2 linked regions of the Chlorogloeopsis sp. ULAP01 genome follow. The protein of the gene in region 1 interacts with the protein of each later gene in a pairwise test. Links are inferred from orthologs where the notes say so. Each region holds a gene or a part of one and is shown on either strand. Other genes may lie near its edges. The genes, in order: trhO and rplL.

Evidence for each region.
Region 2: the proteins of trhO (region 1) and rplL interact in binary tests that used the Escherichia coli proteins (3 or more experiments, as listed by UniProt). The link is inferred for Chlorogloeopsis sp. ULAP01 from one-to-one orthologs.

What each region holds. Positions count from the first base shown.
Region 1 is NZ_JAUDRH010000005.1:117,244-132,895, forward strand. What follows is about bases 4,342-7,331. They hold trhO (oxygen-dependent tRNA uridine(34) hydroxylase TrhO), read right to left. Parts: upstream 6,277-7,331; coding sequence 5,407-6,276; downstream 4,342-5,406. Other genes in these bases: QUB80_RS11185 (class I SAM-dependent methyltransferase), read left to right, coding at 4,384-5,046; QUB80_RS11190 (DUF3172 domain-containing protein), read right to left, coding at 5,244-5,369; QUB80_RS11200 (ParB/RepB/Spo0J family partition protein), read right to left, coding at 6,411-7,331. Outside these bases: QUB80_RS11165 (MarC family protein), read right to left, coding at 1-566; QUB80_RS11175 (alpha/beta hydrolase), read right to left, coding at 1,110-1,685; QUB80_RS11180 (beta-glucosidase family protein), read right to left, coding at 1,865-3,817; more of QUB80_RS11200, read right to left, coding at 7,332-7,340; QUB80_RS11205 (polysaccharide biosynthesis protein), read left to right, coding at 8,885-10,900; murein biosynthesis integral membrane protein MurJ, read left to right, coding at 10,978-12,342; QUB80_RS11215 (glycosyltransferase family 4 protein), read left to right, coding at 12,396-13,505; QUB80_RS11220 (glycosyltransferase family A protein), read left to right, coding at 13,502-14,458; QUB80_RS11225 (glycosyltransferase), read left to right, coding at 14,464-15,585; QUB80_RS11230 (O-antigen ligase family protein), read left to right, coding at 15,590-15,652. UniProt on the Escherichia coli protein: Catalyzes oxygen-dependent 5-hydroxyuridine (ho5U) modification at position 34 in tRNAs, the first step in 5-carboxymethoxyuridine (cmo5U) biosynthesis.
Region 2 is NZ_JAUDRH010000006.1:290,260-305,693, forward strand. What follows is about bases 12,233-15,004. They hold rplL (50S ribosomal protein L7/L12), read left to right. Parts: upstream 12,233-13,306; coding sequence 13,307-13,702; downstream 13,703-15,004. Other genes in these bases: rplA (50S ribosomal protein L1), read left to right, coding at 12,233-12,233; rplJ (50S ribosomal protein L10), read left to right, coding at 12,582-13,127; QUB80_RS14135 (serine/threonine protein kinase), read right to left, coding at 13,764-15,004. Also shown: QUB80_RS14065 (efflux RND transporter permease subunit), read left to right, coding at 1-2,788; QUB80_RS14070 (hypothetical protein), read right to left, coding at 2,785-2,925; QUB80_RS14075 (response regulator), read left to right, coding at 3,176-3,577; QUB80_RS14080 (serine/threonine-protein kinase), read left to right, coding at 4,559-6,562; QUB80_RS14085 (glycosyltransferase), read right to left, coding at 6,645-7,706; QUB80_RS14090 (glycosyltransferase family 2 protein), read right to left, coding at 8,182-9,153; rplS (50S ribosomal protein L19), read left to right, coding at 9,299-9,661; preprotein translocase subunit SecE, read left to right, coding at 10,094-10,321; transcription termination/antitermination protein NusG, read left to right, coding at 10,318-10,956; rplK (50S ribosomal protein L11), read left to right, coding at 10,963-11,388; more of rplA, read left to right, coding at 11,517-12,232; more of QUB80_RS14135, read right to left, coding at 15,005-15,434. UniProt on the Escherichia coli protein: The binding site for several of the GTPase factors involved in protein synthesis (IF-2, EF-Tu, EF-G and RF3). Is thus essential for accurate translation.

The sequences.
Region 1 (15,652 bases):
CAACGCAACCTGGAAAAAACCAGCGTTGCTGCAAACACATTAAAAATCAGCATTAAACCTGTAACCTTCATGATTTTGTCGATGAAGAACATAACCAGAAAATTCAGGAGCATCATCAGTGATAGTACCTTGACGATTGCGAAATCCATTCCAGGATAACGCGGTGCAATCATAATGAAAATCAGGATGACTGCAATGCCAACAGGTGGCACGATAATTGGAGATGCAACTGGAGAAATTGCAAGTTGAATTGCAGTGGGGTTAGCAGGCACCGGTGGCTCTACAGGGTGAACAACCGGGAAGATTGCTTTCAAAGCGGAAAGTAACAGAACAATGCCAGTCGCAATTTCTACAGCTTCTAAAGAAATCTTATAACGAGCTAACAAACTCCGTCCTAATAGCACGATGAACAAACAGATCGCACTGGCGATCAAAACTCCCTTGACTGCAACCTCCCGCTTGAATGCGAGCGACATTGAGTGCATGATTTTTGCAAAAGCGGGAATGGTTTTAATAGGCCCGATCGTTAAGAAAAAAATCGTAAAAATGAATGGTTCTGCTTCCATAGGACTAGGTTAATAACAAAATTGGCGAAAAGAAATACTATCACGCTGAAATGTCAGAAATCCCTTGATATTCTTCTTTTGATCAAAATATTTGTGTTGTTTTTTGTTTTGAACTCAATTTTGAAAGCAAGGTATGAGGCGATGCCCTATAAAAACAATGTTTTATTTCTCTAGCATCTATGTTGTGCTTGTGCAGCATTCTTTAATATAGAGCGATCGCGCTTCACTCAAAGAGACGGCAAAGGCCACCCTACAACTTCCAATAACGATCAAAAAACAAGGCGATCTCCATCATGACGTTCTGCGCTTCTGGAGTCAGAAAAGCGGTTAGATAATCGCCATGCGACATTCCCTCATACAGGTGCAACTCCGCAGGGATGCCTGCGGCTCTGAGCTTACAATGGGTACGGGTCGTTGTACTCAACAGTAGATCCCTCGTGCCAGAAATGAGGATAGCAGGTGGGCATCCAGAAAAATCGCCGTAAATTGGAGACAATTGCTCATCGTATAAAGCATGGCTACCTGCATATAGCTTCGTGGACTCTAATAATCTTCCTTCATCCGACCTAGCATACGATCCACTTCCGCATTTAGATACAAACTGTCTCCGGTTTTCGTCAAGTCAGCATAAGGCGTACCGAGGAACAAAGCCACTGGCATCGCTAGTCCCTCTTGTTTGCAGCGCAGCATTGTCGTCATGATCAATCCGGCTCCTGCGGAGGTGCCACCCATGACGACAGATTTAGGATCATAGTCGTTCACAACTGCTTTCCAGACTGTTAGCACATCATCTGGTGCTGCTGGAAAGGGGAAGTCGGGTGGCATTCGGTAATCTATCGACAAAGCGTGCGTTTGGCAAGTCTGAGCCTGTAACATCGCTTCTCCGACTGCTGCGATACCGCCATTGAACAAAAAGGCACCGCCATGCACATGAACAATCAGATGGTTCTCTTTGCCAGGGGCGATCAATTTAGGCGAGACTCGATAGCACGATACGCCCTCAATCTCGACAGACTCGATTGTGATACCCATTTGCTTGGCACCCGCGATCGCAAGATTTTCATACACCTGATTCGCCTCTTTCTGTAGCGCCTTCCAGCCTTCTGCGGTCGTCGGCATGGAGACAAGCGGCGGGATTGGCGTGGCAATATGCTTTTGTAGTTCGGGCGAAACCGTGCTTGGAACAGGGACTTCCTTTGCAGGGATGGCGAGGTGAGGCAGCGTTTCCATCGAGTCTACTCCTTACTAGATCAGTTAAATCTCTGCATTTTTCGGATTCAGACGCATCAACCCTATGATCATCGCCCGAAATGTTGCCCGATTAGCGTTGTTTCTGCCGTTTCTACTAGATCATCAGCAGCACGCGACAGACTGATTGTGTAAGTTCCTTCATCGATGCGCCACTGCCCTCGATCGCCATCAAACCTTGCCAGCAGTCGCGGATCAGCCATCATCTCCACCCGCTTTGATTCACCTGGTTCTAGTTGCACTCGCTCGAAACCCAGCAGCCGCATCCGTTTGTCACCTGCTGCTTCAGTTAAATAGAGTTGTGGCACATCTGCCCCTGCACGATCGCCCACATTCTTGACCGTAAGGCTTGCCTTAATTGTTTCACCGCCCTCAATGGTGAAGTTACTGTAGGCAAAGCGCGTATAGCTCAATCCATAACCAAACCCATAAAGCGGCTTTGCATTCGTTTTGGCAAACCAACGATAGCCAATCTCAGCCCCTTCATTAAAGTGAACGGTCGAAGGTTTACCAAAGGGTTCACCAAAATTTGGAAGTTCTGGACGTGGCAGTTGTTGAACATCGGCAGGGAACGTAATCGGCAAGCGACCTGAAGGATTGATTCGTCCAGTGAGGACTTCTGCGATCGCAGTTCCGCCCGCTTGTCCCGGAAACCATAGCTCGATGATCGCTTTGACTTTATCTCGCCACGGCATCGCGATCGGATTGCCTGTTTCGAGAACCACGATTGTATTCGGATTTGCAGTAGCGACAGCTTCGATCATGGCATCCTGTCCGTAAGGGAGGGTGAGATCCGGATCGTCGAAGCCTTCACTTTCAAATTTGACCCCAAAGACGATCGCAATATCTGCACGACGCGCTTGTTCAGCCGCATCAGCAGGATAAATGCCAGGATCGAACATCACCTTTGTATGGGGAAGTTGCTTCTTGATTTCCGCCAGTGGCGCACAAGGGTGATAAGCTTCGGTTCGGACGGGAGCAAGTAGGGAGTCTCCACCAATGGGAATTTCAGCTGCATAGCCACCGGTTGGTAGAGTTTGGCTCGATCCGCCCCCTGCAACGACTCCTTTGTTCACCTGCCAGCCAATCACCGCAATAGTTTTGAGATCAGGTGAAAGCGGTAGGATTGCATCGTCGTTTTTCAGCAACACAATCCCCTGACGAGCAACTTCCAGCGCCGCATCATTATGCTTCGCCATATCTACCGTGTATCCTGACTCACCATCCCATTGATCTACACCCACCATGTGAATTGATCGTAGAATCCGCCGCACCATATCAGATAATCGCGCTCTCGGAAATTCACCGTTTGCCATTGCTTCTTTGAGTGGCTCATTAAACCATTCTTTCTGGTCTAACTGTGCGCCTGAATGCTGATCGAGACCTTTAAGGGCGAAATCCCAATGATAAACTGCCATCCAGTCTGACATGATGTAGCCTTTGAAGCCGATCGCATCTTTGATCACACCATTCAAAATCGGATCATTGCCACAATTGTACGCGCCGTTAACTTTGTTGTACGCTCCCATCAGCGAACCCGGATTGCCGCGCTCGATGCCGATTTGGAACGCGAGTAAATCGGATTCTCGATGGGCGATCGGATCGATGATTGCATCTAACCAAAACTTGTTTATCTCATTGACGTTGAGCGAAACGTGCTTGAGCATCGATATCACGCCTTCGGACTGTGTGCCAATCACATTCTCAGCGCCCATCACACCGGAAAGCCAAGGATCTTCTGAGATGTATTCAAAGTTGCGTCCGTGGCGCGGATCACGAGGCAGATTAATACCACCACCACAGATTACATTGTAGCCGCGTAGTCTTGCCTCTCGACCGATCACCGCACCCGCTTCCCGTGCCAATGTCGGGTTAAAGGTTGAACCCAGGCACAGCCCACAAGGTAGGGCGGTTGCCGTATCACCGACTCGACTGCCGAGCGGATTAGTTACGCCAATTGGTCCGTCAGTAATTTTCTGGGGTGGAACTCCCAATCGCGGCACCCCTGGAACATAGCCCGCAAGTCGCCCAATCTCTTCGGGTACTCGCTTTTCTCTGACACCCCGCAGCACCACCATCAGACTGAGGATCAGCGAAAAGCGTTCATCATCAGTCATCTGCGCTTCAATCTCAGCAGCCCAGCGATCGGCTTCAGAGCTATTCAGTGCTTGTGAAACGGGACTTGATGAAACAGGATCTTGTACCATTACTGATCTCCTTTAGTCGATGAGTAGGCGCGAACTCGCTGAGAGATAGTGTTGCAATTCCAATCACTCGATCAACCTAGCAATCGCTGAATAGCACCCGCCTTGATTTCAGCTTCAAGCAAGAAATTGAGATCACAGATTCAGGCAAAACTTATTAAGTTGATGTACTGAAACATATCTAAGGCTAAATTAAAGTAAAAATGATTTTGTTAATTTTTATTTAAGAAAGCAAAATATATGCTTGTCACTATTAGGATTAAGCTTTTTGTATGCTTATTCATCAAAATATCAGATTGAAATAACTGTGGCGAACTGTCCAAAGTAAAATCTTTTACGGAACTCGGTGTTGGCGATCGCACTTTATGGCAAATAAGACTCTTGGTTTAGAAAAACACATTTATGATTACTTACTTTCCGTATCTCTACGGGAGCCAGAACTTCTAGCTCAACTGCGGCAGGAAACAGCACAGCATCCAATGGCTGAAATGCAAATTGCACCAGAGCAAGGACAATTGATGGGATTGCTGGTGCGGTTAATCGGGGCAAAGAAAACGTTGGATATTGGTGTCTTTACTGGTTATAGTTCTCTGGTAGTGGCATTGGCATTGCCAGCAGATGGCAAAGTAGTGGCTTGTGATGTCAGTGAAGAGTACACAGCTATTGCTCGTCGCTACTGGCAGCAAGCAGGTGTGGCAAATAAAATTGAATTGCACATTGCTCCAGCCCTGGAAACACTAGAGCAGTTGTTAGCAGCAGGAGAAGGAGAAAGCTTTGATTTTGCCTTTATTGATGCTGACAAAAGCAACTATGAGAATTATTATGAACTCGCTTTGCAACTTGTACGTTCAAAAGGGCTAATTGCGATCGACAACGTGTTATGGTCAGGTCAAGTAGCCGATCGCAATGTCCAAGACAATCGCACTAACAAAATTCGTGCTTTAAATCAGAAAATACATCAAGATCAAAGAGTTACGATCAGTATGATACCAATTGCAGATGGCTTGACTCTAGCTATGAAAAATTAAAACTTAGCATTTATGTATAGAAACTTAGAGTATTAAATCATTTTAAAAATTAATACACTAAATACTTACAAAAGTTGTCATTTAATATCATGTCCGGTTAATCAAACTGAAGAAAAATGTTTGCTCGTAGTCAGGACTAAAGTCCTCAAGCCGGAACTGAAATCCTGACTACAAACTGTTTATAATGGGCGATTTGACTAAAGCAGATTTGTTTTTACTATGAAGATGCGAGTATCTGTAGCGATCGCATTTGCTCCATATTGTATACATACATCGGCATTGGGTGTAGCACTGTCAAATTTTAAGAACTTGGAAAGATGCATCGTAACTTATCGAGCAACAGCGATCGCTAAGCCACTGTTAATTTTGTTGGCGCAGTTTTTCCTGCTGGCGTTTTCTTTTCTCTTCTGTCAAACTATCAAAACAGTGGGGACAAGAAATTCCTTCCTCGTACTTTAAAGAAGTGCGATCAACTTCTGAGAGCGGATGCCCACAACTAGCACACATTTGGTGAGTGCCAGATTCCAAACCGTGACGAACTGCCACGCGTTCATCGAAAACAAAACACTCTCCTTCCCACAAACTTTCTTCTGCTGGAACTTCCTCTAAATATTTGAGAATACCACCTTTGAGATGATAAACTTCTTGAAATCCTTGGGAGAGCATAAAAGCCGAAGCTTTTTCACAACGAATTCCACCAGTACAAAAGAGTGCCACCTTCTTGTGTTGATTTGGATCAAGTTGCTTGCCAATATAATCCGGAAATTGGCGAAATGATTCTGTTTTGGGATTTTGCGCCCCTTTAAAAGTGCCAATACTCACTTCATAATCATTGCGAGTGTCAATCACTGTCACTTCTGGATCGCAAATAATGGCATTCCAGTCTTTAGGACTGACATAAGTTCCCACGCTTTTATTAGGGTTGACTTCGGGCAGCCCAATAGTGACAATTTCTTTTTTTAGACGTACTTTCATCCGCTCAAACGGCGGTGAGTCAGCACAAGACTCTTTGTGTTCCAAATCTGCAAGGCGCGAATCTGAACGCAGAAAAGATAATACTGAGTCTACGCTCTGACGCGAGCCAACAATCGTGCCGTTAATACCTTCTTGTGCCAGCAGAATCGTTCCCTTAATGCCTTGCACTTGGCAATAGGATAGTAAAGGTTGTTGTTTCTCGACAAAATCTGGCAGATTAACAAATTTATAAAATGTAGCAACAACTAACGTCATTTCTAGCTCTGTGGGAATGAAAATACAAGATCAGGATATGAGCAATATTTATCTATATTATCTTCCCAGTTTTGAGCGCACAGCAGATACAGAATACTTCCAAGGTTACGAGCTACTCAGTTAGGTTTGTTAGCTTACTCTTCCAAGACTAGTGCTTTTAACTGTTCCATCAGCCTTTCTAGTGATTCTCGCTTGGTAGGATGATCCCAAATTTGCGATTTATCCAGCAGACGGACAATTGCATTCATACGATTTTTAAGGGATGATTGCCGATCGCCATTAGTACTTGTAGTAGCAAGACTGGTGATCCGCTCTTTGATTTGAGAAAGCGAAAGTGTTTTGGCGATCACTTCTTCTAGCAGTGCTTCCCTTTGTTCTCTATCTTTGACTCTAGCAATGACTTGAGCTTTGGTATAAGCTATCTTTCCTTGACGTAGAGCTAATAAAATTTCCTCAGGTAAATTCAGTAAAGGCAAGCGACTACTAACGAAAGACTCCCAACTCATTAACCCTAATCCTCTAAATACTTCTATTACAGTTTGCCCTTGTTCACTGCCCAAAACGTTTTGGGTATTTTTATGTTTAGCTTCATGCTGCATCCTATAAAGTAATTTAGGAATACTTTGAATTTCTAGATTCAGCTTCATTGCCAATAGTTGTAGAATACCCTCTGTTTCCTCAACCGGATTCAAGTCTTCTCGTTGTAAATTCTCAATTAAGCTAATCTGCAATGCTTCTTCGTCGTTGAGTTGGCGCACTATCACAGGAATTTGTGTTATCTGAAGTTCTTTTGCTGCTCGATAGCGTCGTTCTCCACTGACTAACTCGTACATCTCGTTATGAATGGAGCGAACTAAGAGTGGCTCAAGAATACCATGCTGCCTGACTGATTCCACTAATTCTTGCATCTTGTTAGGCTCAAAGTAGTGTCGAATCTGCGCTGGTGGTAAAAAAATTTTCTCAATCGCCACTACTGTAGTAGCCTGTATTGTGTTTGATAGTGTTTGGTTCGACCATCTAGTTATGTATGGTTTGATTTCTAGTGTTTTATGCTGGTAGATCATGGTGATGTTGTTAAATACTAAAGTTTTATAGCGTGCTGCACCTAAAAAACACTCCTAGTCTCAAGCATTAAGCCATCAATGCTTGTACTAATGAAAATTCTTATGTTCAATCAACCTTGATAATTGATTATTAGTAAGCTCTGTAAAGGCTTACTGAGCAAACCATTTTTAATGCTTCTAACTTTCTAGACACTTATCAGCACTCTTATGCTTCTGGTATTACTGTCAATGGTGTTGAGTTGATTGCCTACTTATTATAGAATACCCCCCCAGGGGACATACAAAACAGTTAGTAGAATACCTTTGACAAAAAAATTGACTTTTGTTGGCTTGACTTCAACTATAGATGTCATCAAGATAGGGAGACAAACTTTTATAGATTCGGGAACATGAATAATATATATCGCAAAGACGCTCACTTGCAATGCAAAGATAGCCTATAAATATTTTTGTGCTGGTCGGCGATCATTTTGTGACATCTAGATATATTGTTGCTGATTTGATACTCATATGCAACATCGGAATCATTCATTAACTTCTAAATTTGGCATCAATACTTCTTGTTTTACTTATCTATAATTTTTTCTTAAAAATAAAGTTATTGCTTGTTTTAGCTTCATTTTTTTGACCATATCAAAGCTTTTCTATTGATATCAAAATCTATAAAATAATGCTTGTTGCTAGCATATATCATGTTAATCACCACATAATATACGTCTAAACACCAAAAATACAACAAATTGTAAATGAAAAGTATTGATAGAGTTAACAATCAGCTAATCTGAATTTTATGGAATTTTCTAAACAAGCTTTTGCTATACTTACGTCCTAAAAATCTTGTTTAGCAAACCTTGAGATAATCTTTTTGTAAATACAGTAATGAGATGATGTAATCATTGTTCTAAAGGGTTTGTAATGCAAAAATTGATATTTGACTTATCAATTGATTCAGACCAATTTTAAGAAAAGTATTAATTTTCAATGTGATTAGGCTTAAAAATGATAGTTTTTGATTGAGTCTAGATATAGTAATTAAAAAAGTTTTTTTGTATATCAGCAAATCAACATAGTTTAAAAACGTTTCTTAACCTTTAAGCTCCGCTGGATAATTTTAAATATGTTGTATGCATTGCGACTCAGTTATTTAATCAAAATCCAATTATTGAGGATGAGTTACTTATGTATATATTCAAGATAGTTATTGTGGTGTGAATATTAACTAAAATGATTGTCAGACACAATTACTATACTTTTGGTCAGTTGATTTAACTTAGATTAAGTGCATAATAAATTTTGGATGCATTTGAGATAGTCATCAAACCAAAACTGACAATCTGTCAAAGATATTTGATTTGAGTTAAACAGGACAATAAGTGAATGGATACCAATTTTGATAATGACTGCGACAACTGCAAATTTCTTTTGCTGTGTAGTTTTACTACAAGTTTTGCAATAATTAATAAAATTGGTTTACCAATTTGCTTTGTCTAGACTTGGCTATTTATAGCTAAGTAATAGTCTTTAGCGAATTGAGGTTTAAAACAATGAATGTTTTCTTTTTTGTTTCTCATTGGTTAATGCAGAAATCAAGCAATATATTGCTTGATAAATTGCTAAAAGTGAGAAACAGGCATTGGTTAATAATCGACATCATTATTTTTGCCGCTACACCCCTATTAGCTTTGATTCTGCGCTTAGATGGAATACCTAGCCTAGAAGCATATCTGCCAAACTTAGCATTTGCCACAACACTATTTTTGCTGATCAAACAATTCATTTTATGGAGTTCTGGTTTTTATCGCCGTTACTGGCGCTATGCCAGCATTGAAGAACTCACATACATCGCTATGTTGATGGCAGCAGCGATTATCATACAATCGTTTTGTTTTGATGTGATTCATAGCATCCCAAACTCTGTTTTCAGTGGACTTCCACGTTCATTGCCATTAATTGATGGACTACTTTCGTTTATTTTCATCGGTGGTTTGCGTTTCAGCATCAAAGCAGTAGAAAAAACTCACCAAAAACGAGCAGTATTTAACCCCTCACAACGAGTACTGATCGTCGGGGCTGGGAAAGCTGGAGTGTCTTTATTGCAACAAATGCAAACAAATCCTCAACAGGGTTTTTATCCAGTTGCCTTTGTTGACGACGATCCCCAAAAACTATATGCACACATTCACGGTATTCCTGTAGTGGGCGATCGCCACAAAATACCTGATATTGTCAAATCTTTGCAAATTCACAAGGTGATTATTGCAATGCCAACAGTTGCAGGAAAAGTGATTCGAGAAATCGTTGATATTTGCAAAGCTACCGGCATTCAAACCAGTACTTTACCAGGAATACATGAAATCCTGAATGGACGAGTAAGAGTGGATAGCATTCGTGATGTGCGGATTGAAGATTTACTCAGGCGTGAACCAATACAGACAGATATTGGACGAGTTGCGGAATTTTTGGCAGGCAAGAGAGTACTAATTACAGGCGCAGGCGGCTCGATTGGTAGTGAGCTTTGCCGTCAAATTTACAAATGTCATCCTGCCCAAATGATGCTAATGGGGCATGGTGAGAATTCTGTGTTCAATATTCAGCAGGAATTAGAACAACTAGTTCAAGCCCTAACAGCAGATGGGAAATCTGCAAGATATGCCCCTCGTCTTCATATCTTCATTGGCGATATTCGTTACCGCGATCGCCTTAAACACGCCTTTGAGCGATTCCAGCCAGATGTGATTTTTCATGCCGCAGCCCACAAGCACGTTCCTCTGATGGAATTAAATTCACCAGAAGCAATTACTAACAACGTACTGGGAACAAAAAATTTAGTGGATCTGGCGCTGCAATACAAAGTTCAACATTTCGTGATGATATCTACAGATAAGGCAGTTAATCCCACCAATGTGATGGGAGCAAGTAAAAGAGTTGCAGAAATGTTGGTATTGCAAGCAGCAAAAAAAAGTGGCTTATCTTATGTTGCTGTGCGCTTTGGTAATGTTTTGGGTAGTCGTGGCAGTGTCGTCCCGACTTTCACTAGGCAAATTTTAGCAGGAGGCCCCGTCACAGTTACCCATCCGGAAATCCGCCGCTATTTCATGACGATTCCAGAGGCAGTGCAATTAGTGTTGCAAGCAGCAGTAATTGGGCATGGTGGAGAAGTGCTGATGTTAAATATGGGACAGCCAGTGAAAATAGTTGATTTGGCAAAGGAATTGATTCGTCTTTGTGGATATGAAGTCAACAAAGATATTGAAATTGTCTTTACTGGTTTGCGTCCAGGTGAAAAGTTATTTGAAGAGTTGTTTATTGAAGGAGAAGAGTACGAACCAACTGAGCATGAAAAGTTGTTAGTTGTCAAAAATGCGAGTCGAATTGTTCCAGATAATTTGACTATTGCTGTCGAAGATTTATGCAAGGCCGCGGCTAAGAATCATACGAATTTAATTCTGTTTCTACTTGAGCAAATCGTCCCAGGATATAAACCAAAATATTTAGGGAATAGTACAGCAACATCTACTATCAAAAATAATGCTATCGTCACAGTAACTAACAATATTTAGTGTGCTATCAAAATATGCAGATTACGACAATGAGTGATCTAAAACTCAAATTCATAAAGAATTTGGAGTAAATCTAAATGAAAGTTTTGTCAGTGCAAAATATTGTGAAACATTGGAGGAATTTATCAGGTGGCTCCATCAACCGCCAAATTTTGGGAGCAGCGATTACGGTTGGTTTAGGAACAGCATTAATCAAAATAGTGGCTGTGTTTAAAGAATTAATTGTCGCTTGGAAGTTTGGAATTGGAGATACTTTAGATGCATTTTTAATTGCCATGCTAGTTCCTGATTTCATCATTATTGTCGTAGCTGGTTCTTTTCATGCTGCTCTCATTCCTACATATATTCAAGTACGAGAACAAGAAGGCATAAATGCAGCTCAAAAACTTTTTTCTGGAGTTATGCTCTGGAGTTTAGGACTGCTTTTAATCACAACCATACTAATGTTGGCTACTGCACCCTTGTATTTACCACAAATTGCAGCAGGATTTAGTGCTGAAAAATTAGATTTGACTTTTAAGCTGCTATGGGTGATTGCACCTGTGGTAATGCTGAATGGAATCCTTCTAATCTGGGGTGCAGTTTTGAATGCGGGTGAGCGTTTTGCGTTAGCAGCTGTGTGTCCAATTATGACGCCAGCCATAACAATAATATTTCTATTACTGAATAAGTCTTGGGGTGTTTTTGCCTTAGCAGCAGGGTTAGTTGGTGGTGCAGTATTGGAAATTATTCTTTTGGGAGCGGCAATTTATCAGCAAGGCGTTTTATTGGAGCTGAAGTGGTATGGATTGAATGCTCACTTACATCAGGTAATTAATCAATTTTTTCCGGCAATGGCAGGATCGTTTTTAATTGGTAGCGCTGCTTTTGTCGATCAATCGATGGCAGCAATGTTATCGCCTGGGAGTGTAGCAGCACTTAACTACGGACAAAGAGCGATCGCCTTCCCCATTAGCTTAGTTACCACAGCATTGGGTACTGCCGTAATTCCTTATTCTTCAAAAATGATTGCCTGTAAAGATTGGCAAGGTGTGCAACATACACTTAAGCATTACCTACAACTAATATTTGTAGTGACTGTACCACTTACAGGAATTTTGATTGTCTTTTCAGAGCCTATAGTTCAGATACTTTTTCAAAGAGGTTCTTTTACAGCCGAAGATACTCATTTAGTAGCTCAAATTCAAAGTTGTTTTGCCTTACAGATACCCTTTTATATTGGCAATATTTTAGTCGTGAAATTTATTACATCTATGCAACTGAATCATATACTAATGTGGGCGGCTGGATTTGATTTAATAATTAATATCACTTTAAATTATTTATTTATGCAATGGATAGGCATTAAAGGTATTGCCTTATCTACAAGTTGTGTGTATTTATTCACATTTTTATTTGTCTTTTTGTTGATAACAAAAAAGTTAAGAGAACTTAGTAAATAATTCTAGATAAATATGAAAGTGATTTTTAATAATTTGTAGTTTGGTATCCAAAAATGAGACTAACATTAGTTATTTCTTCCCTTACTTCTGGAGGTGCAGAGCGGGTAATGTCAATTATGGCTAATTACTGGGCTGCAAAGGGATGGGCAATTACATTATTGACTTTGCCAGAGAGTTCGGTATCTCCCTTCTACAATTTAGATTCGCGCATTCAATATGTTCCTTTAGGTATAGCTGGAGATTCTTCTAATTTGTTGGCAGCAATCTCAAATAATCTTAAGCGAATTCAGATACTTAGATCTGTCATTGTTGAGAGTAAACCTGATGTTGTGATTAGCTTCTTAGACGTAACTAATGTATTAACTTTACTGGCAACCCAGAAATTGCGAATTCCTTTAGTAGTAGATGAACAAGTTCATCCAGCCATGTACCCGATTGGTAAAATTTGGGAACTTCTACGGCAATGGACTTACCAAAAGGCAGATCGAGTTGTTGCAGTAACTGCCAGGGCGTTGAACTATTTTTCACCCCAGATACAAGCTCATGGTTGTGTTATTCCCAATCCAGCTTTATCAGTAAGCAATAGTAACAGTTCATCAGCAAAATTACTGGTGAAGCCATCACTAATTGCGATCGGACGTCTTGTTCCGCAAAAAGGATTCGATCTGCTTCTACGAGCCTTTGCCAAACTAAAAGACTGCTATCCTGAATGGACATTGACAATTTTGGGAGAAGGAGAGTTACGTCCAGAACTCGAATCTTTGCGCGATCGCTTGGGATTAGTAAATCGTGTTCATCTTTTAGGAACAGTGAAAAATCCCCATGACTATCTTAAGCAAGCGGATATTTTTGTCATGTCTTCACGCTTTGAAGGTTTTCCCAATGCTTTATGCGAAGCAATGGCTTGTGGATTACCTGTCATTTCTACAGATTGTCCTAGCGGCCCAAAAGAAATCATTCGTGATGGAATAGATGGTATCTTGGTGCCTAATCTAGATGAATTAGCCTTAGCCGCAGCAATGGATCGCTTAATATCTGATGAACAAGAGCGCAAACATTTAGCTAGCCGTGCGCCAGAAGTAACTGAACGATTCAGCTTAGAAAAAGTTATGGGAATGTGGGAAGCATTAATTGAAGAAGTCATCAAGGAAAAAAGAAAATGATAACTCAAGAGCAACAAACTTTAGAGAGTAATAAAAGCTATCAATATGTCTTTACAGTCTTCACGGCAACCTATAATCGTGCCTATACTCTGCCTAGAGTTTATGAAAGTCTTAAAGCACAAACATACTGCGATTTTGAATGGTTAATTATAGATGATGGTTCAACTGATAATACTAAAGAATTAGTAGAGCAGTGGCAAGAAGAAAATCAATTTCCGATTCGCTATATCTATCAACAAAATGGTGGGTTACATATTGCTCTGAATCGAGGTGCAAGGGTAGCTCAAGGAGAGTTATTTCTTCAGCTTGACTCTGACGATTCATGTGTACCGGAAGCACTAGAGCGGCTTAAATATCATTGGGATTCTATTCCTTTAGATAAAAGAGAAAATTTTACTGGAGTAACAGGTTTGTGTAACGACCAATATGGAAATATTGTTGGTAATTTATTTCCTTATCATCCTATTGATTCAGATGTTTTAGAAATCCGTTATCGCTTCAAAGTAATAGGTGAAAAATGGGGATTTAACCGTACTGATATACTTCGACAATTTCCCTACAGTGAGGAAATTAGAGGAGGTTATATTTCACAAAATGTGATTTGGAATAAAATTGCCAGACAATATAAAACTAGATTTGTCAATGAATTTCTCAGAATATATTGGACAGATCAACCCTCAATTATGCGCAACACTTCCAACCCAGGTAAAAACGCTTTAGGCGAGCGTCTGTCACTTTTAACTATTCTAAATGAAGAAATAGATTGGTTTAAATTTGCTCCTGTAAGCTTTTTACGTGCAGCAATTCACTATAGCCGATTTTCTTTTCATCTAAATATTGCTATCACTGACCAAATGTCAAATATAGCTCCAATGCTTGGCAAATTACTATGGCTAATAGTGTTACCAATAGGATATCTTTTGTACTTCAAAGATAAAAATATTACCAAATAAAAATAATGACAAAAAAAATTGTATTTCTCATTCGAGACCTTAACTACGGCGGTGCGCAAAGACAATTAGTGACACTCGCAAAAAGTCTCAACCAACAAAACTTTGATGTAACTATTTTATGCTTTTACCCTCACTGTCCTTTAGAGAAAGATTTGATAAATAGTAATGTCAAATTAATCTCTTTACAAAAACAAGGACGTTGGGATTTAATTCGCTTCTTTTGGCGTTTAGTTCAATATCTAAAGCATATTCAACCTGATGTGTTGCATGGATACCTGACTGAACCTAATCTATTCACTATCTGTTTAAAGCCCTTGTTTCCCTCAACTCGGATGATTTGGGGAATACGCGGTTCTAATTATGAGTGCGATCGCCATGATTGGCGGGTGCAATTGTACCAACAACTAGAAAACTTACTATCACATTTCGCTGACCTGATTATAGTTAATTCTCATGCAGGGCGAGATGATTACCTAACTCGCGGATTTCCAGCTAGCAAGATGATAGTAATTCCCAATGGCATTGATACTGAACGTTTTCAACCTAATCCAGAAGCTGGAGCAAAAGTACGACAAGAATGGGGAATTTCAGAAGACACGATTTTGATTGGTTTGGTAGGAAGACTAGATCCAATGAAAGATCACCCTACCTTTCTCAAGTCTGCGGCACTATTGTGTGCAGAAAGAAAGGATGTGCATTTCGTTTGTGTAGGAACTGGATCGGAAAACTATGCACGGGAATTACATCAGCTAACTGCTGATTTAGGGATTTCTGAAAAGGTAATTTGGGCGGGAGCGCGCTCAGATATGCCTGCGGTACACAATGCCCTGGATGTAGCTATTTCCGCTTCTGCCTACGGAGAAGGATTTTCTAATACGCTAGGAGAGGCAATGGCTTGTGGCGTGAAGTGTATAGCGACAGATGTGGCTGATTCAGCCTGGATTATTGGTGACGCAGGTTTAGTTATACCACCCAAAAGCCCAGAAGCATTGACTGCTGCGATTAAGCAATTCATAGATAATGCTCAATTCAATGGCAAGAGTCGAGAAGATATTCGACAGCAAGTGGTGACTCGGTTTTCAGTCCGTCAATTACTACTAAAAACAGAAGCTGCTTTTCTGCAATGATGTCATGAATATAAAGTTACTTAAAACATCAAATTTACTTTTGTACTATCAATGTACTTTAGCTGTA
Region 2 (15,434 bases), on another replicon or contig:
AGAAGGTGTTGATTTGCGGGTATTTGCCGAAGAAGAATTAGCCCGCGAGCTAAGTGTGGTGTCAGGAGTGGCAGGGGTAGATGTATCGGGAGGAGTACAAGAAGAAGTCAGAGTCAATATTGATTTAGATCGCTTGCAAGCTCTTGGTGTTGGTTTAACAGATGTACTCAATGAACTGACAAGCCGTAACCAAGATATTTCTGGCGGTAGAATTTTTGGACAAAATTCCGAACCTCTCACCCGCACTGTCGGGCGTTTTAAAGACGCTAAAGAAATCCGTAATCTTTCTTTTGAAGTTTCTTCCCCTTCCCCCACTTCCTCTACTTCAGGGCAAGTACAAGGCACTACCCCTACTACTTCCCCGCTTCCCAGACGTGTGTATCTGCGTGACTTTGCTGAGGTTATTGACGGTACCGAAAACCAACGTCTGTTCGTCTTACTCAACGGAGAATCGGCAGTCAAAATCAGCATTCAAAAACAACCAGATGCCAACACCATCGATGTTGTTGATGGAGTGAAAAAGCGACTGGAAGAATTGAGACAATCTGGTGTTGTTCCACAAGAGGCAGTTCTCACACCTACTTTGGATGAGTCACGATTTATTCGCAATTCTATTGCTAACGTCACTACTTCCGGGTTAGTAGGAGCAGCACTTGCCGCGATCGCTGTTTTGTTATTTCTCGGTTCAGTACGGCAAACTCTAATTATTGTATTTGCTATTCCTTTGGCAACCCTCGCTGCAATCATTTTGATGGGATTATTTGGCTTATCCCTAAATATTTTCAGCTTGGGTGGTTTGGCATTGGGTGTGGGTATTGTGGTGGATAACTCCATCGTGATGTTGGAGAATATTGCCGAGGGTGCAGGCATGACTCCCGGCAAAGATACGAGAACTCGCCTTAGCCCACTGCGACTGATTCAACAGGCAGAACAAAGTAGCCAGGAAGTAGAATCAGCATTGCTGGCTTCTACTAGCACGAATTTAGTTGCTGTATTGCCGTTTTTGTTGATTGGTGGCTTTATTTCACTACTATTCAATGAGTTAGTTCTCACTATTAGTTTTTCTGTTGCCGCTTCTATCCTGATTGCTGTAACCGTAGTGCCGATGCTCACTTCTCGAATGCTGGCATGGCGCTTTTCCAGTGGTATGAGTGATTTCTGGTTTTTACGGGAGTTTAATAGTCGTTTTGATGCCGCAACCAGAGGATATAGCGCTTTGTTGAGTAAAATATTGCGTTTTCGATTGTTAACAGTGGCGATCGCTATTATCCTACTTGGTGGTGGCAGCTTGTGGATGATACCGCAAATTTCCCAAGAGATTTTACCCCGTATTAATACCGGACAAGCCAATTTATTCGCTCAATTTCCTCCCGGTACTCCTTTAGAAAATAATCAAAAAGTCATGGCTGCGGTTAATGATATCCTCAGCCGTCAGCCAGAAACAGAATACGTATTTTCAACAATTGGAGGTGGTTTATTTGGTAGCAATACTACTGAAAACCCCTTGCGGAGTTCCAGTACCATCACCCTCAAACCTGGTTCAGACGTAGAAGCCTATGTGGAACGAGTTACTCAAGAGTTTAACAAACTAAATTTAGCCGGTATTCGCTTACGTTTATCTCCCGGACAAGTACGAGGTTTAATTCTCACTAATTCTCCCGTTCGTGGTGCTGAAGTTGATATTATCCTGCAAGGAAATGACGCAGACACCTTACAAAAAGCCGGAGAGCAATTACTGGCAAATTTGGAAGAAAAAGTCACCTTAGCTAGATTTCGTCCCGATGCAGATGCGCGTCAACCAGAAATTCAGATTCTTCCCGACTGGGAGCGGGTTGCAGCTTTGGGATTGACTACTAGAGAAATTGGTGACACAATCGCAACTGCAATTCAAGGTAGCGTACCCACACAGTTGCAACGGGGCAATCGTCTTGTAGATGTGCGGGTGCAATTAGATGAAGAATCTGTGCAAACACCTTCGCAACTACAAAGATTGCCTTTATTTGTGGAAAATAATCGCCAAGTGCGCCTGAGCGATGTGGCAAGTATTGTAGATGCCCAAGCTCCTGGAGAAATTCAACGCATTAACCAGCGTCAGGTGTACATTATTGCTGGGAATTTGACGGAAGGAGCAAGTCTTAGCGATGCCCAAGCACAGGTAGATAATGTATTAAACAGTTTCCAATTTCCTCAAGGTGTGAGTGTCTTGCCCAGTTCCACCGCAGAATCTAATCGGCAATTGCAAAATTCTCTACAGTTGTTAGGGGGATTGGCTAGCTTTTTAGTTTTCGTAGTCATGGCAGTGCAATATAATTCACTGATTGACCCCTTAGTAATTATGTTTACTATCCCACTAGCATTAGCTGGGGGTGTTTTTGGCCTTTATATTACCCAAACAGCCATTGGCGCAACGGTAATTGTTGGTGCTGTGTTACTTGTTGGTATCGTTGTTAACAATGCTATCATCATGGTTGAATTGGCAAACCAAATTCGGGAACGGGAAGAAATTAGCCGTAAAGCAGCAATTTTACAAGCTGCTCCCCAACGTTTACGCCCAATCTTGATGACTACAATCACTACTGTTTTGGGTATGTTTCCTTTAGCATTGGGAATTGGGGAAGGTTCAGAATTTCTTCAACCTTTAGGTATTGTCGTATTTGCGGGGTTGTCTTTGGCAACACTGTTAACGTTGTTTATTATTCCCTGTTTTTATGTTCTGCTGCATGATGCTTTGAGTTGGAAATGGGTGAAGCCTATATTAATGCAATTGCGTTTGTTCAGGAAAATCTAAACCCAGAAGCTACCAACTGCCCCCATCACTACCACCTCCACAGTCTCCACCACCAACGCCGCCACTATCACCACCCCAACTACCACCCGTATCCCCATCACTTGAGTAGTCTGAATTAATTCTAGGAATTGATTCAACTTTAGCCTGATAATAATTACAGTGGTGGCATTTTACAAATATTACCCGCTATTTTTTCTTTCTTAACCTATTTGCCAATATTGAAACAACATTTATACCACGGCAGAAAAAAGCGATTTTTTCGGAAAAACTTTAATTCACGGGTATATTACAAGAACTATATCCTGAGTAGGAGGAATTATAAACTCCTGTTTAGTTAAAGGTGTAAGGGTGATTTCAAAATAGGAATTCACTTTTTTTGATTGCAATATGTGTGGTATAGGGGCGAAACAAAACAGTGATCATCATTACATTCTTATCTGTGATGATGTTCCTGAAAATTGCTTTTTTCTTGAAACGGTTCTCAAATTGGAGGGTTATGATGTTGAAATTGTAAATAGCGGAACAGCAGCACTGGCTAAAGTTGAAGCTAGTCAACCCGCTCTTTTGCTGCTAGATTTGATGATGCCAGATATAGACGGATACGAAGTTGCTCGTCGCATTCAGCAAAACCCGACTTTAGAATCTCTTCCTATTGTGTTGATTACGGCTTATGAAGAAGCTCTGATTAATGAAGAGTGTGAAGTCAGGTTGGCTGGAATTATCCGCAAGCCTATTGATCCTGATGAATTATTAAATCAGGTTCAGGCAATTTTGATGTCCAAAAATTAGATCCATTCTAGTTTTAGGCAAAAGATAAAAAATAAACTTTAATTACTCTATATCAATCTTTGGTAATATATTTACCAAAGATTTGACATTTGTTAATCGTTCTAGAGTTAGTACCATGAATAATTCAAAAACGTTATATTTTAAATAATAAAAACCGCTAGCTAGCATATATTATTTTTAAGATTCAATTAGTGAATTACTGGGATTTTAAAAAAGATAGATTACTGTAGCAAGTACTCCCAACTTAATTCATGATTTCCTATAGGCTCTATTTGAGAAATAAACTATTTGAGAAATAAAGATAAGTTTCTAATGTTATTAGATATTAGCCTCTGCTTTTGAGGCTAGAGTGATGATGTGACTCTTAGATAGCGATCGCCAAAAATTTAGAATTTTCTAACGCATGCATACATATTTACGTACTAGAGATGTAATTAACTTTTGCAGCACATCCCATTCCAAATTGGTGAAGCTTTGAGCGGTTGATTTAAGTGCTGGCTATACTATCCAAGTAGGTTAATAGCTGTATTGCTTATGGGCTACCAAGGACAATGCGATCGCCTGTATGTAATTCCTAGCTATCCTGCAACAAAAGCATTAGTTACTTAAGTTGCTCTTGACTTCATAAATAGTAATTAACTATACATATAAAATATCAATTCTTTACATACAAGATTGAGAAAATATAGTAAATTTTTAAACATTAAGAGACTTTCATCATTATGTTAAACAGCTTTCACACTGATTTTGTGCAGCTAGAATAATAATAAGCTTTGCTTATAATTAGTTAGAAATTGAATTATAAACATCTTTGTCTATTTCTATCTAACTATGAAGATAGTGAAAAATCATAATTGTTCTCAATGCCAACTGAAACAATACAAAGTTTGGTAATTTTTGTGCTTTTAATTCAGTTTATTGTAGTCATTTAATTTCCGGTACAACTTTTTTTAGGAAAGTAATATAGAGGCTTGAGATTCAATGTTGCAATCAACTATTAACAATCGTTACAAGATTGTTAAAGTTTTAGGAGAAGGTGGTTTTGGTAAAACTTTTTTAGCAGAAGACACACATTTGCCTTCTGGTCGTTGTTGCGTCATTAAACAGCTAAAACCTGTTACTAATAATCCGCAAATATACCAAATGGTTCAAGACAGGTTTAGACGAGAAGCAGCTATATTGGAGGATTTGGGCAATAGTAACAATCGCATTCCCAATTTGTATGCTTATTTTTCAGAACAAGATAATTTTTATTTAGTTCAAGAATACATTGAAGGCAAAACTCTCACTGAGAAAGTACAAACCGAAGGGGTAATGAATGAGAGTGCCGTGCGAGAAATTCTTAAAAGTTTGTTATATGTTCTCAACTTCGTACACAGCAGACATATTATCCACCGGGACATTAAACCAGATAATATAATTTTGAGGAGTTCGGATAACATACCAGTACTGATTGATTTTGGTGCAGTGCGAGAATCAATGGGTACAGTATTGAATTCTCAGGGCAATCCTACCAGTTCGATTGTAATTGGTACACCAGGATTTATGCCTCCAGAGCAAGCAGCTGGCAGACCTGTTTATAGTAGCGATTTATACAGTTTAGCCTTGACGATGATTTATCTGTTGACTGGGAAAATGCCGCATGAGTTAGAGACAGATCCCAGAACAGCAAACATTATCTGGCATCAATATGCAATAAATGTTAGTCCGAGTTTGCGAATGATTTTGGATCGGGCGATCGCTTATAACCCAGGTGTTAGTATAGCCCCTTCGCCAGAGGCTCGCTATGCCACAGCCAGAGAAATGATTGACGCTTTGCAGTCTCCTGCTGCTGATTATGTTGCTCCTACAGTACCTTCTTTCCAATACAACTCTGGTAAATACTATTCTCCACCGCCTACAGTTGTAAATTCTGGTGGTAACCCACCTCAATATATTTCACCTAGTACACCTACAAATTCTAGGTCGAATTCGTCAGCAAGCAGTAATCCTCCTCAGTACGTCTCGCCGGGTACACCAATAAATTCTGACTCGATGTGGGTAGGTGGAGGCGGTACATTTAATACCTCTGTTTCTGTACCGCTCGAAATTCAAGGTTGGAATTGGGGAGCATTTCTCATATCGCCTTTGTGGTGTCTAACTAACCAAGTCTGGATTGGTTTAATTTCCTGGATACCCTATCTCGGCTTACCAATGCCTTTTATTCTAGGTGCAAAAGGAAATGTGTGGGCTTGGAGAAGTAGACAGTGGCGAAGCGTACAAGATTTTAAAGCCCATCAAAGAGCTTGGGCAAAAGCAGCAATTATTGTTTACTCAAGCTTTGCAGCTTTATTTATACTTTTAGCTTTTATTGGTGCCAATCTTCCAGAAGAAGACAATTCTTCTAATACTAACAACTCAAGCTTGAACCAATCGAACTCTAGTCCTAACCCTACTCCTAGCCAATCAGATCCTCCTAGTTCTTCAAACTCAACAACTGAAACAGGCATATTTGAGGAAGTTGAAATTAGCAACCTTGATACGTACACCTACAAGACAGGTCTATTCTCAATTGATATTCCTCAAGGATGGACTCTCAAAGATAATAGTAATGCAAATGAAGTAATTATATATTGGCTGGACAACACTAAAAATGCTCTAGTTCAGGTTAACGTTTTCATTGTAGAACGCGAGCTAGATCAGGAGCAGTTGACTACTATGTTAAAAAATTTCATCAACAATTTTGCTGCTTCCCAAACAAACTTGACGATGAATCAACCTGTACGCCAATCCGACAATAGTGTCAGAATTACTTGGAGGTATACAACTCAAACTCAAGGTTTTTCAGGAAGGCTAACAGTTAATAGCTTTATTAAACATCAAGGCAATAAAGTTTCGATTGACTCCTATGTTGTACCTAGCGAGCAATACGAAAAGCTTTTACCAGCTATTAACCAAGTTATTGGTAGTTACAAGCTTAATGCTTCGGCTCCTTTAAATCTTTAAGTAGTTAGTAAAGACGGGATGAACCGAAGCGTTTGTACAAGTAGTGGTTAGTTGTTAATTATTAGCTATTAACCATTAACAGTCATTTTTTCACTAACTCTAAATACACCGCTAGATTTTCCTGATGAACGCGAGTAACATCTAACCACTCTAAGTTTTGATGCGCCTTTATTTTCCACTCATTTAGAGCTTCTGAATTACTCAATAAATTTACTAAGGCGGCAGCCAAAGCTTTACTATCTTTTGCTGGTATTAAAATGCCAGCTTTTCCATTGTCTAAAGCTTCCGGTATGCCATCGACTTGAGTGGCAATAATAGCACAACTAGCTTCACGTGCTTCTGAAAGTACAAGACCGAAGGGTTCACGGTGAGATGCTAACACGAATATGTCACAAGCTAGCAAATAGCGTTGAGGTTCAGCTTGAAAGCCTTCAAAATGAATGCGGGAGGTGAAGGCAGTTTGACTTGCCTGTGTTTCAAATAAGTGGCGATCAGGACCATTTCCAATAAGATACAAATGGGCTTCAGGAAAATCTGAGGCAATTTGTCCAAAAGCTGCAATTAACTCAGTTATACCCTTACGCTGATACATCCCTGCCACAGTGGCGATCGCGGGACGTTGTAATGGTAAAGGTTGATACTCTTGTAACGGACGACTGCGGGGACTACCGAGAGTACCGTTGCATATCACCCGCAACTTTTCTTGATGAATACCACGCCGTGCCATAGACTCGGCAACTGCTGTACTCACAGCAACTACTCTATCGGCAAGTCCCATTAGTATGCTGGCTCGTTGAAATTCGTTATGTACCGTGGCAACTAAACCGTATCCACCTTTATTTCTGAGTAAACCTGCTAGCACAACTCCTGTCATCATGTGGGCATGGACTATATTCGGTTGAAACTCTTGTATAATTGACCGATATCCTACAGCCGCTTTAATAATATTAATTGGCTTCCTACTTTGATCGAGTTGGTAGTGCTTAACACCAAAACTTGTTAGTAAGGCTTCGTATTCTCCCCCTCCTGAAATAACTGCTACCTCAAAACCGCTTTTTGCCTGCAAACAAGCAAGGTCTACAGTTACATTTACAATGCCGTTACCAATTTCTTGAATGTGATTCAATATATGTATTATTCGCATAATATTTGAGATGAATCTAAGAAATTAATATATAGCAATCCTAAATCATTGATAAAACTCTTCCTTCTTTGTGTAGTTTGTGTACTACCATGCGGAAAGGCGCTTCGCGTCTATGTGGTTAGTTAGTTCCAGCATCTTTTTATAAATTAGATAGGACTGCTATAGCTTTATATATGAATACCTTAATATTAATTGATGATAAGAGTTTAGCTTTATATAAATTTAATCAAACTAGAGCTAATATCAAGTAAATATGTAGCTGCTATTTTTAGAATATAAAAAATAAAAATATGTAAATCAGAGTGTAGCATTCCCAGAAAAAATAGAAAACAAAACTAGAAAATTAGCTCTCTGACTTCTTAAAGAAGTCGGAGAGCTATAATATGAAAGCAAAAAAATTCTATACTTAATCCCTAAATTGCTTTGCATGGTAATTTTGATGAATGTGTTTTAAATTGTGCATTTTCCCGTTGAATCATTTAATTAATACATATTTTTGAATTTGAGTGCTGCTGAAATTTCGGCGGTTCAATAGAGCATGAAACAAAAGACTCCAGGCTTGCCAAGAAAAGATTGCAGGAATAGCAGAAAAAATTATACTGTTAAAGCTCTGAAGATTTTTCTGTTTTAAAGCTACGAGCAACCAATGCAATTTCAAATAATTTTGAATATCTTTAAGAGCAGGAATGTGAGCATAGTGCTTTTCGCTAACCAAAGAGTAAATCTTCTCCTTCATCACAGAATTAGTCTTTAGGCGCCGAGACAAAGAGAACTTATGATTGCAAGCACCTTGCCATATAGTTCGGTAAGTAAGGCATTGATTAATAAAAATTGCATCACCAAACTTAGCAATATTAATCCAAGAATCAATATCATCACAATTGGTATCAAGTTGAGAATCCCAACCGCCTGTTTTTAAGAAGACATCACGACGACAAGCTACCTGTACAGGTGTACCAAATGGAAGAAGTTCGAGCAGCATACCGTAATGAATATCTGCTTGTGGAGTGTAAAAAGCTAACCCGGCACCTAATTGTGGTGTACGGCTAAGTTCAACTTCATGTTCATTAATTTGAGCAGCCATACAAGATGCGATCACAGCTTGGGGACGAAGTGCGATCGCTCGTGCCATTTCCTCCAGACAATTGGGAGCTAAGTAGTCGTCATCATCCAAAAACTTAATCCAATCACCACTGGACTTAAGAACACCCGCATTCACAGTTGCTGCATGCCCAGAGTTAACCTGATTACGATGGTACACAAAGCGAAAGTTTCCACTCTCTAAAAATTTTTCTCTACAATAACTTAAGTACTCTTGGGTGCCATCTGAGGAACAGTCATCAGCCACAACCACTTCACAGGGAATAGTTTGCCTCAAAGCAGAGTCTATCGCTCTTTTCAGCAAATCCAAACGGTTGTAAGTTGTAATCACTATGCTAAATTTCATACGTTTTCTACCTATGGCACACTTTTGTGACATCACATTTTCTTAATTTGATGACACAACAGGTGAAAACGTCATCAGTTTAATCCACTAGACTGATATAGGGTTGAAGATTTATTATGGATGATTGTGAGTTTTTCTGTAGACTATGAACGCTCAAGAAATAATCCGCTCTATTGAAGCGGAACAGCTAAAATCAAATCTGCCCAATATATATGTGGGCGACACAGTTAAAGTGGGTGTCAAAATTAAAGAAGGAGACAAATACCGTGTACAGCCCTACGAAGGAGTTGTAATTGCCATGCGTAATGGCGGAATTAATGAAACCATTACAGTTCGCCGTGTATTTCAAGGCATTGGTGTTGAGCGGGTATTTTTGGTTCATTCTCCTCGCATAGACAGCATCAAAGTAGTACGTCGTGGTAAAGTTCGGCGTGCTAAACTTTACTATCTACGCAATCGTGTTGGCAAGGCTACTCGGATTAAGCAGCGCTTTGACCGTGCTTTGTAATCGATAATGTAGAGTATGGGACAAAGATTCACACAAACAGCGGCATCAGCCGCTAATTTGTCTCCCGAAGTCAAAAATAAAGTTAACAAAAAACGCCAAATTGGGTTAAACTAGAAAAAGTCTGATGCAATAACTGAATCAAAGACAGCGTGTGCGCTCTTAGTTCAGTTGGTAGAACGCAGGTCTCCAAAACCTGATGTCGGGGGTTCAAGTCCTCCAGGGCGCGCTGTAAACGAAAAACCCGAATCGAGTGCAATAGTGGTTGAAAAGACAAGCAACCAGCACTTTTGATTTCGGGTATAATTGTTTTATTTGCAGCTTTTTTTCAAGCAATTATTTAAAGTTCAGAAATAAAGTTGCGATCGCCTATAGAAATTAAATGAAAATTAGCATTTAATGGCTGTATCAGCTATGGGGGGGAGTAAAAGTACCGTGGCCAAGAAAAACGAAGCAGAAATCCAAGAAACTACTAGCAATGGGTTTAGCTTAGGCAACTTCTTTCAAGGACTGAAAGAAGAATTTGAAAAAGTTGTTTGGCCCAGTCGCAGACAGTTAGTGAGCGAATCAGCAGCTGTCTTGCTGATGGTATCCCTATCGGCATCTGTGCTTTTTTTGGTTGATAAATTTTTTACTTGGGCAGCACAACAGGTATTCGGATGACTTCTGCAACAGACGAAGAACACAATTTTCTTGTGCAGTCAGAGGAAACACAAGAACGTATGGCAGCAGAGCATGAAGCTCGCTGGTATGCCGTACAAGTAGCCTCTGGTTGTGAAAAACGTGTGAAGACTAACTTAGAACAGCGCATCCAGTCGTTTGATGTAGCTGATAAAATTCTTCAGGTAGAAATTCCGCACACACCAGCAGTAAAAATCCGTAAAGATGGTAGTCGTCAACATACAGAAGAGAAAGTCTTCCCTGGCTATGTACTAGTCAGAATGGTGATGGATGATGACTCCTGGCAGGTAGTACGGAATACCTCCCATGTAATTAATTTTGTGGGAGCAGAGCAAAAGCGTGGCGGTGGTAAAGGCCGCGGTCACGTCAAACCAGTGCCGCTAGGTCATGCAGAAGTAGAACGAATCTTCAAACAGACTAGCGAACAAGAGCCAATTGTCAAAATTGACATGGCGACTGGTGATAAGATAGTCGTGCTTTCTGGCCCATTTAAGGACTTTGAAGGCGAGGTGATAGAAGTTAGTCCAGAACGAAGCAAGCTCAAAGCTTTACTTTCGATTTTTGGACGAGATACACCTGTAGAATTGGAATTTAATCAGGTTCAGAAACAGAGTTAATTAGAAATGGCGAAAAAAGTAGTAGCGGTCATTAAACTGGCCCTTAACGCTGGGAAAGCCAACCCAGCACCGCCAGTCGGCCCTGCCTTGGGTCAGCACGGCGTTAACATCATGATGTTTTGTAAGGAGTACAACGCCAAAACAGCAGATCAAGCTGGGACGGTGATACCTGTAGAAATTTCGGTTTATGAAGATCGGAGTTTCACATTTGTACTCAAAACACCTCCGGCATCGGTGTTGATTACTAAAGCGGCAAAAATCGACAAAGGTTCTAGTGAACCTAACAAAAGAAAAGTTGGGTCAATTACACAGGAACAACTACGGCAAATTGCTCAAACTAAATTGCCCGATCTCAATGCCAATGATATTGATGCGGCAATGAAAATTATTGCAGGCACTGCCAAGAATATGGGCGTAACCGTGACAGATTAGTTAATGGTCATTGGTCATTAGTCATTAGGAAAGACAATGGCAAAGGACAAATGACAAAATCTAAAATCCAAAATCCAAAAATTTTCGGGGGAGAGAATTTACCTCGTTAAATACCCCAGGAGAGAGAAATGGCAAAGAAAGTATCGTGTCGTTTGCAGGCGCTATTAGAAAAAGTTGAAGATAGGGAGTATGCTCCTATCGATGCTTTAAATCTTTTAAAAGAGACAGCAACAGCAAAGTTTCCCGAAGCAGCTGAAGCACACATTCGGCTAGGAATTGATCCAAAGTATACAGACCAACAACTGCGAACAACAGTAGTACTGCCCAAAGGTACAGGACAAGAAGTACGGGTGGCAGTGATTGCAAGAGGGGAAAAGGTAACAGAAGCAACTAACGCAGGTGCTGATGTTGTCGGTTCAGAAGAACTGATTGACGAAATTCAAAAGGGCAGGATGGATTTTGACAAGCTGATTGCCACACCGGATGTGATGCCGCAAGTAGCAAAGCTTGGTAAATTACTTGGCCCTCGTGGCTTGATGCCATCGCCAAAGGGTGGAACAGTAACATTTGACATCGCAAGTGCGATCGCTGAGTTCAAAGCTGGTAAACTAGAATTTCGTGCCGATCGCACAGGTATTGTGCATGTTATGTTTGGTAAGGCATCCTTCTCGCCAGAAGATTTACTGGTAAACTTAAAGGCGTTGCAAGAAACTATCGACCGCAACCGTCCTTCAGGAGCCAAAGGCCGTTATTGGCGCACAGTATATGTGTCTGCCACAATGGGGCCATCAATCAAAGTTGATATCAACGCCCTGCGCGATTTGAAATTAACTGAAGCAGCGTAAATTTAGTCATTAGTCAATGGTCATTAGTCATTGGCAAAAAACAAATGACTAATGACAAATGGCAACGGACACAACTAAATAACCAAAGCCGGAGACAGCAGGTGCCATTGGCTTAATATCCTGCCGAGGTTTGTATTCCAATTGCTTGAGGTTTTACCTATTGAAGGTGTAGGCATTCTGGCACTAGGAATCAGGCGTATAAAATTCGCCCCTCAAGTTAAACCCCGGCTTTAGCAGCTGGGGTTTATTGTTTTCGCTACTGGCTAATTGCTAATTGTTAATGGCTAATAGTAAATCGCAATGAACAATTAGCAATTAACAAATTCCTTCCAAGGAGGTGAAACAAGAATGGGTAGAACCATAGAAAACAAAAAAGCGATCGTGAGTGAACTCAAAGAAACTTTGGGTGAGTCACAATTAGCACTGGTAATCGACTACCAGGGGCTAACGGTTGCTGAAATTACCGATTTGCGCAGGCGCTTGCGACCAACTGGCACTGTTTGTAAGGTAACAAAGAATACTCTGATGGGTATTGCCATCGAAGAAGATGAAAAATGGCAACCGATGTCGGAATTGCTCAAGGGTTCTTCCGCCTTTTTGTTAGTAAAAGAGGATTTCTCTGCTGCAATTAAGGCTTACCAAGATTTCCAGAAAGCTACCAAGAAGACAGAACTTCGTGGCGGCGTTATGGAAGGGCGTCTGCTCAAAGAACCAGATGTCAAAGCGCTGGGTGATTTACCTTCCAAAGAGCAACTTATGGCGCAAATTGCTGGAGCAATCAATGCTTTGGCAACAAAGATTGCCGTTGGAGTCAACGAGGTTCCCAGTTCGCTGGCTCGTGCTTTACAAGCATATGCCGACAAAGACAAAGGCGGCGAAGAAGTTAGTGGTTAATAGCTAATAGCTAATGGTGAAGCAGCGTTGCGCGGGTTAAGCGCGTTGTAGTACCTGGCGTCGGGTTAAGCGCGTCGTAGCACCTGCTGAACCCGAAGGGCTAATTGCAATCAACAATTAACAATTAGCAATTAACAACTACAAACAATCAACAAATTCACATTACAGGAGTTATATCAATGTCCGCAGCAACTGATGAAATTTTGGAAAAATTGAAAACCCTAAGTTTGCTAGAAGCAGCTGAGTTAGTAAAGCAAATTGAAGAAGCCTTTGGTGTTAGTGCTGCTGCACCTGCTGGTGGCATGATGATGATGGCTGCTCCTGGTGCTGCTGCTGCACCTGCTGAAGCAGTAGAAGAGAAAACCGAGTTTGATGTAATTCTTGAATCTGTTCCAGCCGATAAGAAGATTGCTGTACTCAAGGTTGTACGGGAAATAACCGGTTTGGGTCTCAAAGAAGCAAAAGATTTGGTAGAATCGGCACCTAAGCCTGTTAAGGAAGCTATTGCTAAGGAAGCTGCCGAAGATGCTAAGAAGCGCATTGAAGAAGCTGGCGCTAAGGTGAGTGTGAAATAGTCAATATTTGTCTCTGTTTTGGAAGATTTGACAGGAGCCTAACTGAGGCTCCTTTTTTAAATCAACACTTTCTTGCATCGGCAGGGTTGACAAAATCATGTAAGTCTGAATCCCATACGCTGATGTAAATCAAGCCGCACTCTTGACGTACAATTTGGCCTTTTAGGGAGCCGATCGCAAAACGAAAATTATCCAATCGCCGTTGTCGCACTTGTAGCAATCCTTGCCTAATTTCTTCTGTGACTTGACGCCCTAACATTCCCTCCAAAGTTGTTAGCATAACTTGAAAGTCTATAGATTGAGCAAAAGCTACCTCTGTTTGACGAATCCTGCCAGAATTACGGTCAAATAAGTAGCCAAGGTGAATGCGATTTGGCACTAATATATAACTGACAGCACGAGTATTGCGCCAAATACCTCTTGAATCTTGGCTTGGTTTACCAAGGGCAGCTTCTACAGTACTTCTTTGCGTACCCACAGAAAATCCTGGAACTTTTTGCGTGCCGATAGTGCGAGATGATTGATTGCGAGGTACGTTGTTTTGTGGTTGAGAAACTGTAGCTGGTGGCGCTGATGCAACTGGAAACTCAGCAGTATCTTCAGGCTCTGATGGAGTAGGTACAGAAGGTACAGGATTAGATTGCTGTTGTTTTGGTGGTGATTGCGAATTTACTGGTGGATTGGCTTCCTCAGAAGTAGGAGCCGGGGATTCTGGCGCAGGAGATAGATCTGTTGAAAGCGGTGTGGGAGTGGGTAATATTGGTGAGTGGGCAGACTCTGGCTTGCGGGTGATATTAACGATCGCAAGCGTACCAATCAAGCTAGCAACAACCAAACTGCCAACAATCCAAGTCGGCTTTTGCCACTTTCTAGGAATGGAATAGGTGAGGGTAACAGGAGCGTTTTGATTGGAAGGCAATAGCTGAGTTTCCTGAGATGCGGCACTAAAAGTAGGGAGCGAGGTGACAATGGGTTGAATTGCAATTGTTGTCTTTGGTGTAGGAGGGGAATAAGACTGCAAAGCATCTAGCATTTTGCTTGCCGTAGTGTAGCGATCGCTAGCTTGGGGTTTAATTGCCCGGTTAAGTATCATTGCCAACTGCGGCGATACTCCAGGAGCATGATGTTGCCAAAGTATTTCACCCGTTTGCGGGTTGGTTTTTAGTTCCCGTGGATGTTTGCCAGTCAGTAAGTAAATCGCTGTTAAACCTAAGCTATAAATATCTGTAGCGTAAACTGGACGTCCTACAACTTGTTCGCTTGGCATATATCCTGGTGTACCCATAACCAGCGATTGAGTGGTGTATCCTGGCGAATTCTCTACTGAACGTATTGTTTCCTTCACTGCACCAAAATCAATAAGCACCGGCTCACCCCCCCTAACCCCCCTTTGATAAGGAGGTATGCTGGAAGCGTAAGGGTTGCGAAGAATAATATTATCTGGCTTGATATCTCTATGGATGATGCCTTTACTGTGGATGTAATCTAAAACAGGCAGCAAACTTAATAAAATTTCTCTAACTGCTGTTTCGCCCACTGAACTTTGAGTTTTAATAAGACTTGACAAGGTTTGGCCTTTAATCCATTCTTGAACAAGATAAAACTGTCCATTTTCAGAAAAGTAGGCATAGAGCTTGGGAATTTGCTCGCTACCTTCACCCAAATACTCTAAAGTGGTTGCTTCCCGTTCAAATCGCCGCTGAATCTTGGGGTAAATTTTTGGATCGTTTGT